3 regions of the Streptomyces sp. NPDC029139 genome follow, and region 1 is predicted to be linked to each of the others. Evidence: riboswitches for the same ligand, from Rfam matches in the RefSeq annotation. Region 1 holds a riboswitch; each other region holds the start of a gene.
The links. Region 1 has a riboswitch for cobalamin ahead of ACZ4VW_RS09995 (ABC transporter substrate-binding protein). Riboswitches for the same ligand answer to the same signal wherever they lie in the genome.
Positions count from the first base shown of each region.

Region 2: linked by a shared signal. The riboswitch ahead of cobN (cobaltochelatase subunit CobN) and the one ahead of ACZ4VW_RS09995 (ABC transporter substrate-binding protein) in region 1 are both predicted to bind cobalamin.
Region 3: linked by a shared signal. The riboswitch ahead of ACZ4VW_RS04420 (cobalamin biosynthesis protein) and the one ahead of ACZ4VW_RS09995 (ABC transporter substrate-binding protein) in region 1 are both predicted to bind cobalamin.

Region 1 covers NZ_JBVHWN010000003.1:452,080-456,236, reverse strand. The annotation lists gene ACZ4VW_RS10005 (LLM class F420-dependent oxidoreductase) at 1-210, opposite strand, end outside; gene ACZ4VW_RS10000 (glyceraldehyde-3-phosphate dehydrogenase) at 421-1,866, shown strand; cobalamin riboswitch at 2,019-2,215, shown strand; gene ACZ4VW_RS09995 (ABC transporter substrate-binding protein) at 2,255-3,283, shown strand; gene ACZ4VW_RS09990 (FecCD family ABC transporter permease) at 3,280-4,157, shown strand, end outside.
Region 2 covers NZ_JBVHWN010000004.1:361,158-365,314, reverse strand. The annotation lists gene cobN (cobaltochelatase subunit CobN) at 1-2,156, opposite strand, end outside; cobalamin riboswitch at 2,195-2,331, opposite strand; gene ACZ4VW_RS12700 (cobalamin biosynthesis protein CobG) at 2,398-3,903, shown strand; gene ACZ4VW_RS12695 (precorrin-8X methylmutase) at 3,918-4,157, shown strand, end outside.
Region 3 covers NZ_JBVHWN010000002.1:61,667-65,823, reverse strand. The annotation lists gene ACZ4VW_RS04425 (cobyric acid synthase) at 1-920, opposite strand, end outside; gene ACZ4VW_RS04420 (cobalamin biosynthesis protein) at 935-1,897, opposite strand; cobalamin riboswitch at 1,930-2,051, opposite strand; gene ACZ4VW_RS04415 (hypothetical protein) at 2,207-2,428, opposite strand; gene ACZ4VW_RS04410 (inorganic phosphate transporter) at 2,442-3,707, opposite strand; gene ACZ4VW_RS04405 (alpha/beta hydrolase) at 4,067-4,157, shown strand, end outside.

The DNA.
Region 1 (4,157 bases):
GGTCATCAGCGGGATGCGCGAGGTGGCCTGCGCGGCCGCGCCCAGGACGCTCCACGCGTACGGCGCGTGCCCCTGCGACTCCAGCCAGGGGAAGGAATGGTCCGAGATCACCGAGAAGTCGAAGCCCACCCGCTCCGCCTCGACCACATGGTCGACCAGCTCTCGCGGGCCCGCCTGCTCGGTCATCATCGTGTAGCCGATGTCCATCATGTCTGGCGGCTTGCCGGAGGCGGGTGGGTCGAAACGGACCCGTCCGGTGGTGCGGTGGTGAGAGGGGGCGCGCTCCGCTCCGGACGGCCTCCCCGATCGGGGCGAAAACGGGTGAAGCGGGGCGGGGCTGTCCGGCCCCTGGTACCCCTTGAACGATCAAAGGAGGGGCGGGTTAGCATATGAGCGCCGCCTAGCTCGAAAGATAAACCTGTGACTGTCAATGATGACTCGTTCACCAACTGGAAGACTCGCGAGGAGATCGCGGAGTCGATGATTCCCATCATCGGGAAGCTGCACCGCGAGCGGGACGTGACCGTCCTGCTGCACAGCCGCTCCCTGGTGAACAAGTCAGTGGTGAGCATCCTCAAGACCCACCGGTTCGCCCGGCAGATCGCCGGTGAGGAACTGTCGGTCACCGAGACGATGCCCTTCCTGCAGGCGCTCGCCGCGCTCGACCTCGGTCCCTCGCAGATCGACATCGGCATGCTCGCCGCGACGTACAAGACCGACGACCACGGTCAGTCGGTGGAGGAGTTCACCGCCGCGGCCGTCGCCGGCGCCACCGGTGCCAACAAGATCGAGCGCGGGGACGGGCGCGACGTCGTCCTCTACGGCTTCGGTCGCATCGGCCGCCTCGTCGCCCGCCTCCTGATCGAGAAGGCCGGCTCCGGCAACGGCCTGCGCCTGCGCGCCATCGTCGTCCGCGGTGGCGGCGAGCAGGATCTCGTCAAGCGCGCCTCGCTGCTGCGCCGCGACTCGATCCACGGCCAGTTCCAGGGCACCATCACGGTGGACGAGGCGACGAGCACGATCGTCGCCAACGGCAACACCATCAAGGTGATCTACGCCAACGACCCCTCCGAGGTCGACTACACGGCGTACGGCATCAAGGACGCCATCCTCATCGACAACACGGGCAAGTGGCGGGACCGCGAGGGCCTGTCGAAGCACCTGCGCCCCGGCATCGACAAGGTCGTCCTGACCGCCCCGGGCAAGGGCGACGTCCCGAACATCGTGCACGGCGTCAACCACGACACGATCAAGCCGGACGAGCAGATCCTGTCCTGCGCGTCCTGCACCACCAACGCGATCGTCCCGCCGCTGAAGGCGATGGCCGACGAGTACGGCGTGCTGCGCGGCCACGTGGAGACCGTCCACTCGTTCACCAACGACCAGAACCTGCTGGACAACTACCACAAGGCCGACCGCCGCGGCCGTTCCGCGCCGCTCAACATGGTCATCACCGAGACCGGAGCCGCGTCGGCCGTCGCCAAGGCGCTGCCCGAGCTCAAGGCGCCGATCACCGGCAGCTCGATCCGTGTCCCGGTGCCGGACGTCTCGATCGCGATCCTGAGCCTGCGGCTCGGCCGCGAGACCACCCGCGAGGAGGTCCTCGACTACCTCCGCGACGTCTCGCTGCACTCGCCGCTCAAGCGCCAGATCGACTTCACCACGGCCCCCGACGCCGTCTCGATGGACTTCGTCGGCTCGCGCCACGCCTCGATCGTCGACGCCGGTGCCACCAAGGTCGACGGCGACAACGCCATCCTCTACCTCTGGTACGACAACGAGTTCGGCTACTCCTGCCAGGTCATCCGCGTCGTCCAGCACGTGTCCGGCGTCGAGTACCCGACGTTCCCGACGCCCGTGGTCTGACCCGGGAGGCCCCACGGAGGGCCACCTCGGAGACCCGGCGCGTCCGGGGCCCGGTGAACGGGGCGGCGGTGGAGCGGTGCGACAGATCCCGAAGGGGTCGCGCGCCCTCCCACCGCCGCCCCGTCGGCGTACGGAGGGGCGGACAGGCGCTGTGGTAGCTTGCCGTAGCCAGTCGAACTCACGTGCGTGACGTACGCGAGTCAGGGAATCCGGTGCGAATCCGGAGCTGACGCGCAGCGGTGAGGGTGACGGGCGGGGCACGAAGTCACTGGACCGGGGAACCGGGCCGGGAAGGCGTCCCGTCCGGATGACCCCGAGTCCGAAGACCTGCTGGCGAATCCGTACGAAACGGGCCCCGCGTATGGGCCCTCGACGCCGAGGATGAGCCGTGCCTCTCGCCCGCACCCCCCGTTCCTTCGCCCTGCTCGTGTCCGGAGCGCTGCTCCTCACCGGCTGCGGCGCCGCCGACGAGGCCGGGCCGGCCTCGTCCGCCCCGGCGCGGACACTCGAGAACTGTGGCCGCACCGTGGAGATCCCGCCCGGCGGGCCGCGCCGGGCCGTCTCCCTGAACCAGGGCACCACCGAGATCATGCTGTCCCTCGGCCTCGCGGACCGCATGGTCGGGACCGCGACCTGGACCGACCCGGTGATGAAGGGACTGGAGAAGGCCGCCTCCGGCATCCCGAGGCTCGCGGAGAACAACCCCTCCTTCGAGAAGGTGCTGGACACCGAACCCGACTTCGTCGCCGCCTCCTTCGGCTCCACCCTCGGCAAGGGCGGAGTCGCCGGCCGCGAGCGGTTCGAGCAGCTCGGCGTCCCCACCTACCTCTCCCCGGCTGACTGCGTGGGCAAGGACAACAGCGGCGGAGGCGACGGCAAGCGCACCACGCCGCTCGCCATGGACACCGTCTACGGCGAAGTCCGCGACCTCGCCCGCGTGTTCGGCGTCGAGAAGCGCGGCGAGGAGCTCATCGCCCGCCTCAAGGCCCGGGTGGCCCACGCCACCGCCGGCCTCCGCGTCGCCGACGTCAGCGTCCTCTACTGGTTCTCCGACGCCAAGTCCCCCTACATGGCCGGATGTTGCGGAGCGCCCGGCATCATCACCCGGGAGACCGGCACCGAGAACGTCTTCGACGACACCACCGAGGAATGGCCCCAGATCACCTGGGAGTCCGTCGCCGACCGGAACCCCGACCTCCTTGTGATCGGCGACCTCACCCGCAAGGCGCAGTCCGGGGAGAGCGCCGCGAAGAAGATCGAGTTCCTGGAGTCCGACCCCGTCACCAAAACGATGGACGCCGTGCGCGCCAAGCGGTACGTGCTCCTCAGCGGTCAGGCCATGAACCCCACCATCCGTACCGTCGAGGGCATCGAACAGGTCTCCGCCGCCCTGCGCGCGCACGGCCTCACGAAGTGACCGCCGTCCTGCTGCGCCTCACGGCCGGATGCGCGGCGCTCGTCCTCTCCCTGGCCGTGGCCATCACCATCGGACCGGCGGACATCGGCGTCGGTGACGTGGCCTCCGTGGTCGCCTCCCACCTCGGTGGCAGCCCCTCCGGCATCGGCCCGATCCGGGACGGCATCATCTGGAACCTGCGGCTGCCCCGCACTCTCCTCGCCGCCGTCTGCGGGGCCGGTCTCGCCCTCTGCGGCGCCGTGATGCAGTCCCTGCTGCGCAATCCGCTCGCCGACCCCTTCGTCCTCGGCGTCTCCTCGGGAGCGTCGACCGGAGCGGTTCTGGTGGTCGTCCTCGGTGTCGGCGGGGGAGTGCTGTCCGTCTCCGCGGGCGCCTTCGCGGGGGCGGTGTGCTCCTTCGCCGCGATGCTCCTCCTGAGCCACACGCTGGGCGGCACCCCGGACCGGGTCGTCCTCTCCGGCGTCGCCTCGATGCAGCTGTTCTCCGCGCTCACCTCCTTCGTCGTCGTCACCTCCGCCGACGCCGAGACGACCCGCGGCGTGCTGTTCTGGCTGCTCGGTTCGCTCAGCGGTGCCGGCTGGAGCGACGTATGGCTCTGCCTCGCCGTCCTCGCCCTCACCCTGGCCGTCTGCCTCGGACACGCCCGTACCCTCGACGCCCTCGCGTTCGGGCAGGACGCGGCGGCCACCCTCGGCGTCCAGGTGGCCCGTGCCCGGCTCGTCCTGCTGTGCGCCACCGCGCTGCTGACCGCCGCGCTGGTCAGCTCCGCGGGCGCCATCGGCTTCGTCGGCCTCGTCCTGCCGCACGCCGCCCGCGCCCTCGTAGGCCCCGGCCACGGCCGGCTGCTGCCCGTCACCGCCCTCGGGGGCGCGGT
Region 2 (4,157 bases), on a different contig from region 1:
GCGGCCGACTCGTCCAGGCCCAGGGCCTCGCGCAGACCCGGCAGGGCCTGCGTACCGCCCCAGATCTGCCGGGCACGCAGGATCGACAGGACCAGGTTGACCCGGGCCTCGCCGGTCGGCGCTCCGCCCAGCACGTGCAGACCGTCCCTGATCTGCGCGTCCTTGACCTCGCACAGCCAGCCGTCGACGTGCAGCAGGAAGTCGTCGAAGCCGTCGTCCTCCGGGCGGCCCTCCAGGCCCAGGTCGTGGTCGAGCTTCGCGGCCTGGATCAGCGTCCAGATCTGCGCGCGGATCGCGGGCAGCTTGGACGGGTCCATGGAGGAGATCTGCGCGTACTCGTCGAGCAGCTGCTCCAGGCGCGCGATGTCGCCGTAGGAGTCGGCGCGCGCCATCGGCGGCACCAGGTGGTCGACGAGGGTCGCGTGCACGCGCCGCTTGGCCTGCGTGCCCTCACCCGGGTCGTTGACCAGGAAGGGGTAGATCAGCGGGATGTCGCCGAGCGCCGCGTCCGGGCCGCACGCGGCGGACAGGCCCGCGTTCTTGCCCGGCAGCCACTCCAGGTTGCCGTGCTTGCCGAGGTGGACCATGGCGTCCGCGCCGAAGCCGCCGTCCTCGGCGCGCGCCGCGATCCAGCGGTAGGCGGCCAGGTAGTGGTGGGAGGGCGGGAGATCGGGGTCGTGGTAGATCGCGATCGGGTTCTCGCCGAAGCCGCGCGGCGGCTGGATGAGGATCAGCAGGTTTCCGCGCCGCAGGGCGGCGAGGACGATGTCGCCCTCGGGGTTGCGGGAGCGGTCCAGGAACATCTCGCCGGGCGGAGGGCCCCAGTGCTCCTCGACGTGCGTGCGCAGTTCCTCGGGCAGGGTCGCGTACCAGCGCTTGTAGTCGGCGGCCGGGATACGGACCGGGTTGCGGCTGAGCTGTTCCTCGGTCAGCCAGTCCTGGTCGTGGCCGCCGGCCTCGATCAGGGCGTAGATCAGCTCGTCGCCGTCGCCGGAGACCAGGCCGGGGATCTCCTCGACCGGACCGAAGTCGTACCCCTCGTCCCGAAGGCGTCGCAGCAGGGCGACGGCGGAGGCCGGGGTGTCGAGGCCGACCGCGTTGCCGATCCGCGAGTGCTTCGTCGGGTACGCGGAGAGGACCAGCGCCAGCCTCTTCTCGGCGTTCGGGATGTGCCGCAGGCGTGCGTGGCGGACGGCGATCCCGGCGACGCGGGCCGCGCGCTCGGTGTCGGCGACGTACGCCGGGAGGCCGTCCTCGTCGATCTCCTTGAAGGAGAACGGGACGGTGATGAGCCGGCCGTCGAACTCGGGGACGGCGACCTGGCTGGCGGCGTCCAGCGGGGAGAGCCCCTCGTCGTTCTCCTCCCAGGCCGAGCGCGAGCCGGTGAGGCAGAGCGCCTGCAGGATCGGTACGTCGAGGGCGGCGAGCGCGCCCGCGTCCCAGGCTTCCTCGTCGCCGCCCGCCTGCGCCTCGGCGGGCTTGGTGCCGCCGGCGGCGAGGACGGTGGTGATGATCGCGTCGGCGCCGCGCAGGCGGTCGAGCAGCTCCGGCTCGGGGGCGCGCAGGGAGGCGACGTAGAGGGGCAGGGCGCGGGCGCCGGCGTCCTCGATCGCCTCGCAGAGGGAGCCGATGAAGGCGGTGTTCCCGCTCATGTGGTGGGCGCGGTAGTAGAGCACGGCGACCGTCGGGCCGTCGGTCCGCCGCGGCTCGCGCTCCAGCGGACCCCAGGTCGGCGCGGCGGCCGGGGCCTCGAAGCCGTGGCCGGTCAGCAGCACGGTGTCGGAGAGGAAGCGCGCCAGCTGCTCCAGGTTCCCCGGGCCGCCGTGCGCGAGGTAGGCGTGCGCCTCGGTGGCGACGCCGATGGGGACGGTGGAGGTCTCCATGAGCTGGGCGTCGGGAGCCTGTTCGCCGGAGAGCACGACCAGCGGCAGGCCCGTCGCGCGCAGCGCGTCCAGGCCGTCCTCCCAGGACCGCAGACCGCCGAGGAGCCGTACGAGGACGAGGTCGACGCCGTCGAGGAGGCCGGGGAGCTCTCCCCCGGAAGTGCCCCCGAGGGCGAGGCGGGAGGGGTTGGCGAACCGGTACGTGACCGGACCGCCGGCCGCGCGGGCGCTGAGCAGGTCGGTGTCGGAGTGCGACAGCAACAGAATTCGCATGCGAGCGCAGGCCTTCCTCGGGGTTGTCCGCGCCCCGGGTGGTCGTGTGGACGGCGGGAGTTCCTGACTCACCGGGACGCGGGTGCGACCTGGCTCACAGTGGCGGGACCGCGCCGGATTCTCACCGGGCTTCCTCCCCGGGGCCCTGGGACCCCATGCCGTTCTGCATAGTAGATCCTGCCCCCGCCGGGCTGGGGGGTTGGCCGGATCACACCCGGTGGTCACGCGGATTCACGTGGGTATGCTCGCCGCCATGCCGCCCACCCCACCCACCACGCCCAACCCGGGCGAACCCCTCATACGGGACCGTGGCGACGCCTGCCCCGGGGCGCTCCGACTGCACCCCGCCGACGACGGCCGCCTGGCCCGACTCCGCCTGCCCGCAGGCTTGTTGACGTCACGTCAGGTCGAGGTGCTGGCCACCGCGGCGGAGGTTCTTGGCGACGGCCGGGTCAGTGTCACCTCCCGGGGGAACGTGGAACTGCGGGGCCTCGGGGAGGGCTGCGGCGCGGAGCTGGCGGAGCTGCTGGCACCGGCCGGGCTCCTGCCGTCCCCGACCCACGAACGCGTCCGGAACGTGGTGGCCTCACCGGCCGCGGGACTGGACGGACTCGGCGGCGGTGACGTGCAGTTGTGGGCGCGTGAGCTGGACGCGCTGCTGTGCGCGCGGGAGGGGACGGCAGCCCTTTCCGGCCGTTTCCTCTTCGTCCTGGACGACGGCCGGGGGGACGTGGCCGGACTCGGCGGAGATGTGACCTTGATCGCAGCGCGGGCCTGTGCGCCCGGCAACGAGGGCACGGACGGGGTCCGAACCCCGTACGGAACGGGCGGATCGGACGGATCGGACGGGCCGGTCGGGCTCGGCGAATCGGTCGGACCCGGCGGACCGGACGGACCCGGCGGACCGGTCGGGCCGTTCCGACCTGGATCCTCGGCGTCCGACGGTGGCGACGGCGCCCCGGGCGCGGACGCCTCGCGCGCGGACACGCCCCCACGCCCCGAAGCGCGCCCCGGCCCCGGCGCGTACCTCCGCGTGGGCGCCCAGGTCCTCCGGATCGACGCCACCGACGCGCCCCGTGCCGCGCTCGCCGCCGCGGAAGCCTTCCTGGCCGCCGCCCGGGCGGCGGGGAACGGCGCCTGGCGCGTCCGCGAACTGCCCGAGGGGCACGAGCCGGATCTGGCCGGCGCGCTCGCCCGGGCCGGGATCGCGGCCGAGCCCGTCGCCGCGCGGGAACTCCCGCACGGTGAACCGCCCGCGCCCGGAGTGCTCGGCGAGAGCGCCGTCTCGGTCCTCGCGCCCCTCGGCCGGCTGACGGCCGAACAGCTGCGCGCCCTGGCCGCCGGCGGCGGCGAGGTACGGCTCACGCCCTGGCGGGGCGCCGTCGTCACCGGTTTCCCCGACCGGACGGCCGCCGCGCGACGGCTGCGCGAACTCGACGCGTACGGCCTGATCACCGACCCCCACTCCCCCTGGGCCGGCGTCGGCGCCTGCACCGGACGCCCCGGCTGTGCCAAGTCCCTGGCCGACGTCCGCGCCGATGCCGTACCGGGTCGCTCCGCCGGCCTCCCCGTCCACTTCTCCGGGTGCGCGCGCCGTTGCGGCCACCCCCAGGGCCCGCCCGGCAGCTGGGTGGACGTCGTCGCCACCGCCGAGGACGCCTACCTGGTCGACGGCGTCCCCACGTCCCGTACACGCCTCACCGCGGCCGTCGCGACGGCCCGCGCCACCGCCCGCACAACGAGATGAGCGAGAACGACACGATGTTCGCCTACGAGAAGGACGGCGCGGAGATCTACCGCCAGTCCTTTGCCACGATCCGCGCCGAGGCGGACCTCACGGATCTGCCCGCCGATGTCGCCCAGGTCGCGGTACGGATGATCCACGCCTGCGGCATGACCGACCTCGTACGCGACATCGCCTACTCGCCGCAGGTCGTCTCCCGCGCCCGCGCCGCCCTGCGCGCCGGGGCCCCGATCCTCTGCGACGCGCAGATGGTGGCG
Region 3 (4,157 bases), on a different contig from region 1:
GGCACGACCACCAGGTCCGCGTCGACGAGCTCCTCGGCCCGGTCCACGAACCGGACCACCACGCCCGGTTCGGCCGCCAGCGCGTCCACGTCGGTGAAGTTCGACATCAGCGGTACGGCGCACACCGCGACCCGCAGCACGTCCTCGCCGACCGGTGGCGCCACGACCGACTCGCGGACCGCGCCCCGCAGGGAGACCCGCAGCCCGTCCTCCTCGTCGATGCCGAGCCCGTGCGCGTACGGCAGGACACCGAACGTCCGGCGTCCGGTGAGTCCGTGCAGCATGTCGAGGCCCGGCTCCAGCAGCGTCACGTCACCCCGGAACTTGTTCACGAGGTAGCCGGCGACCAGCTCCTGGTCCTCGGGCGAGAGCAGCGCCGTCGTCCCGAAGAACTGGGCGAACACCCCGCCGCGGTCGATGTCCCCGACGACGAGGACCGGCAGCCGCGCGGCCCGCGCGATGCCCATGTTCACGATGTCCGTGCGCCGCAGGTTGATCTCGGCCGGACTGCCCGCGCCTTCGCAGATCACGGCGTCGTACGTGCCCCGCAGCTCCTCCAGGCACGCGAGGACGGGCTCGAAGAGCTCCTTCTGCCGGCCCCCGTGGTAGCCGCGGGCGCTCAGCTCGCCGACCGGCTTGCCCATCAGCACGACCTGGCTGGAGCGGTCACTGCCCGGCTTCAGCAGCACGGGGTTCATCAGCGCGGTCGGCTCGACCCGGGCCGCCTGTGCCTGCATGGCCTGGGCCCGGCCTATCTCCGCGCCCTCCCGCGTCACGAAGGAGTTCAGGGACATGTTCTGGCCCTTGAACGGGGCGACCTTCACACCCTGCCGGACCAGCCAGCGGCAGATGCCCGCCGTGACGACGCTCTTGCCCGCGTCGGACGTGGTCCCCGCGACCAGCAGTCCGCCACTCCGCATCCGCCCGCCGCCCGTCATGCCTGCCTCCGCTTCATGGCCGTCACGGCCAGCCGTCCACCCACACACACCGCGAGCGTCAGCGCCGTCACGCGGCGCGACAGCCGTACCGCCCGTTCGATGTCCGCGATGTCCACGTCCCGGCCCTCCCCGTTCAGCACCGGCCGGTGCTCGACCCGGCCGCCGTACGAGAGGGTCCCGCCGAGCCGTACGCCGAGGGCCCCGGCGAACGCGGCCTCCACCGGGCCCGCGTTGGGGCTCGGGTGCTTGCCCGCATCGGCGCGCCAGGCCCGCAGGGCCCCTCGGGGATCGCCGCCCGCGACCGTCGCGAGCGCGGCCGTCAGCCGGGCGCCCGGCCAGCCGACCACGTCGTCGAGCCGGGCCGAGGCCCAGCCGAAGCGCCGGTACGTCGGGGACTTGTGGCCGACCATCGCGTCGAGCGTGTTCACGGCCCGGAAGCCGAGGAGGCCCGGAACCCCCGCCACGGCGCCCCAGACCAGGGCGCCCACGACGGCGTCCGAGGTGTTCTCGGCGACGGACTCCACGACCGCGCGGGCCATCGCCGGTCCGTCCAGGGCCTGCGGATCACGGCCGACCAGATGCGGCAGCCGCTCGCGGGCCACGTCCAGGTCCCCGGCCGTCAGGGCCCCGCCGATGGCGCGGGCCTCCCGGCCCAGGGTCGTACCGCCGACGACGGCCCAGACGGAGGCGGCGGTCAGGGCGACGGAGGCGGCGGGACGGTTCCGTACGGCACGCGCGGCGAGGGCCCCGAGGGCCGTCGTACCGCCCGCGCAGACGGCCGTGTGGAGGGCGCCCCACCCGCGGTGGTCGCGCCGGAGACGTCTCTCGACGGAGCCGGCGGCCCGTCCGAAAGCGGCGACGGGATGGCCGCGGCGGGGGTCGCCGAGGATCAGGTCCGCGGCCAGTCCGGCGGCGGCGCCGTACGCGAATACACCTGTGGCTGCTCTGCGGCCGGGCATGGCGCTGTGTCCTCACTCAGGGTCCGCGCCCTGGATCGACGTGACCGGCGGCGAGAGTTCCTGGCTCCCGGGGATCGACTCCCCGGTCACAGTGGCGGGACCGCGCCGGATTCGCACCGGACTTCCTCTACTTGCCGCCGTATTGGCCCCGGAAGTCCACCACGCTGCGCGAACACCCGTCAACTCACCTGTGACCTGCGGTGAGACAGTGTGCGAAGCACCACACGAGGCCCGAACGACGACCGCGAACGACGACCGGGCGGGCCGCACCCGAAGGTGCGGCCCGCCCGGTCGTCGAAGCGTGTTGCGTCAGCCCATGATGAGGGAGATCCCGTACACGACGGCCGCCGCGCACAGGGCGAAGCAGGCGTACGCGCCGGTGCGCGCCAGGGTGGCCGAGCCTCCCTGGGCGGCGGCCTGCTCCTGCTTGGAGAGGCCGACGATCCCGAGGGTGAAGAGGCCCACGAGGGCGACGGTCGCCACGAGGCTGACTCCGAAGACGGAGCCGAGAGCTGCCCAGTCGATCTTCATGTCGTTTCGTTCCTTATACCGATGCGGGCGCAGTCGGGGCGGCGGGGGCCGCCGGGTCCGTGGGGGCCGGCGCGGGGATGGTGGTCTTCAGGTCCTCGTCCGCGACGGCGGCGACGGAACCGGACGGCGGCGGGGTGACGGCCGCGATGGCGGTCGTCACGACGCCCGCGGGCTCCGCGTCGACGTCGTTGACGTTGGTGTGGTCGACCACCTGGCGGCGGGAGACCAGCCAGATCGCGACGCAGGAGGCGACCAGGAAGGCCGCGACGGTGTAGACGCCCCAGTCGCCCTGCCGGGCGACGTACTCGGCGCCGGCTCCGACCAGGCCCGCGGCCGGCAGGGTCAGGCCCCAGGCGACGAACATCCGCGTGGCGGTCGACCAGCGGACGACACCGCCCTTGCGGCCCAGGCCCGCGCCCATGACGGCGCCGGAGCAGGAGTGCGTGGTCGAGAGCGAGAAGCCGAGGCTGGAGGAGGCCAGGATGACCGTGGCCGCGCTCGTCTGGGCGGCGAAGCCCTGCTGCGGCTGGAGGTCGGTGAGGCCCTTGCCCATCGTGCGGATGATGCGCCAGCCGCCGAGGTAGGTGCCGAGGGCGATCGCCACACCGGCGGAGACGATGACCCAGACCGGCGGGTTGGAGCCGGGGGCGAGGACGCCGCCGGCGACCAGGGCCAGGGTGATGATGCCCATTGTCTTCTGGGCGTCGTTGGTGCCGTGGGCGAGGGAGACGAGACCGGCCGAGGCGATCTGACCGGCGCGGTAGCCCTTCTCCGTGGTCTTCTTGCCGGCGTTCCTGTCGAGGCGGTACGTCAGGCGGGCGGCGAGCATCGCGGCCAGACCGGCGACGAGCGGGGCGGCGACCGCCGGGATGAGGACCTTGGTGACGACGACCCCGCCGTTGACTCCGCTGAAGCCGATCGAGGCGATGGTCGCGCCGATGAGGCCGCCCATCAGGGCGTGGGAGGAGCTGGACGGCAGACCGACCAGCCACGTCAGCAGGTTCCAGAGGATCGCGCCGACGAGCGCGGCGAGGATGACCTCGGGTTGGATGCCTTCCTCGTTGACGAGCCCCTTGGAGATCGTCTTGGCAACCTCCACCGACAGGAACGCGCCGACCAGGTTGAGCACGGCGGACATGGCCACCGCCGTCTTGGGCTTGAGAGCACCGGTCGAGATGGTCGTCGCCATCGCGTTGGCGGTGTCGTGGAAACCGTTCGTGAAATCGAACACGAGAGCTGTCACGACCACAATCGCGAGCAGCAGCGTGATGTGTTCCATTTACCCAGGCAATCGTTCGACGTCAGTGGCTCGACGAACGTAAGCAACCTGAGTGAACGGAAGGTGAACTGGGTCGGGCTGCGTGGTGTCCCGATCCAGTGTCCGGAGATTCCGCTTAGCGTTCCCCGGCACGCTTCTGTCCACGATGCGGTCACCCCGGAACCCCCGGAAGCCGTGCCGTCACGGCACACGGGCGGCACCCTTCCCCTCCGCCCCGCCCGCCCGTGTCACCAGCCGGACGCCCCGTGGTCCCCGTCAGCCGATCGGGGGACCCGCCGAGGAGATCCATGTCACTCGCGGGAGCGGCCCGGCGGGTCCGTCCGGTGGCAGCCGAGCCCCGTCCTGCCGACACTGGGACGGTGCGCCCGGCTACAGCGACGGCAGCGGCCGTCACCACTCTGCTCGGTGTCGGCGCGGCCGCGGTGGCGGCCGGCCGGTACGCCAGTGACG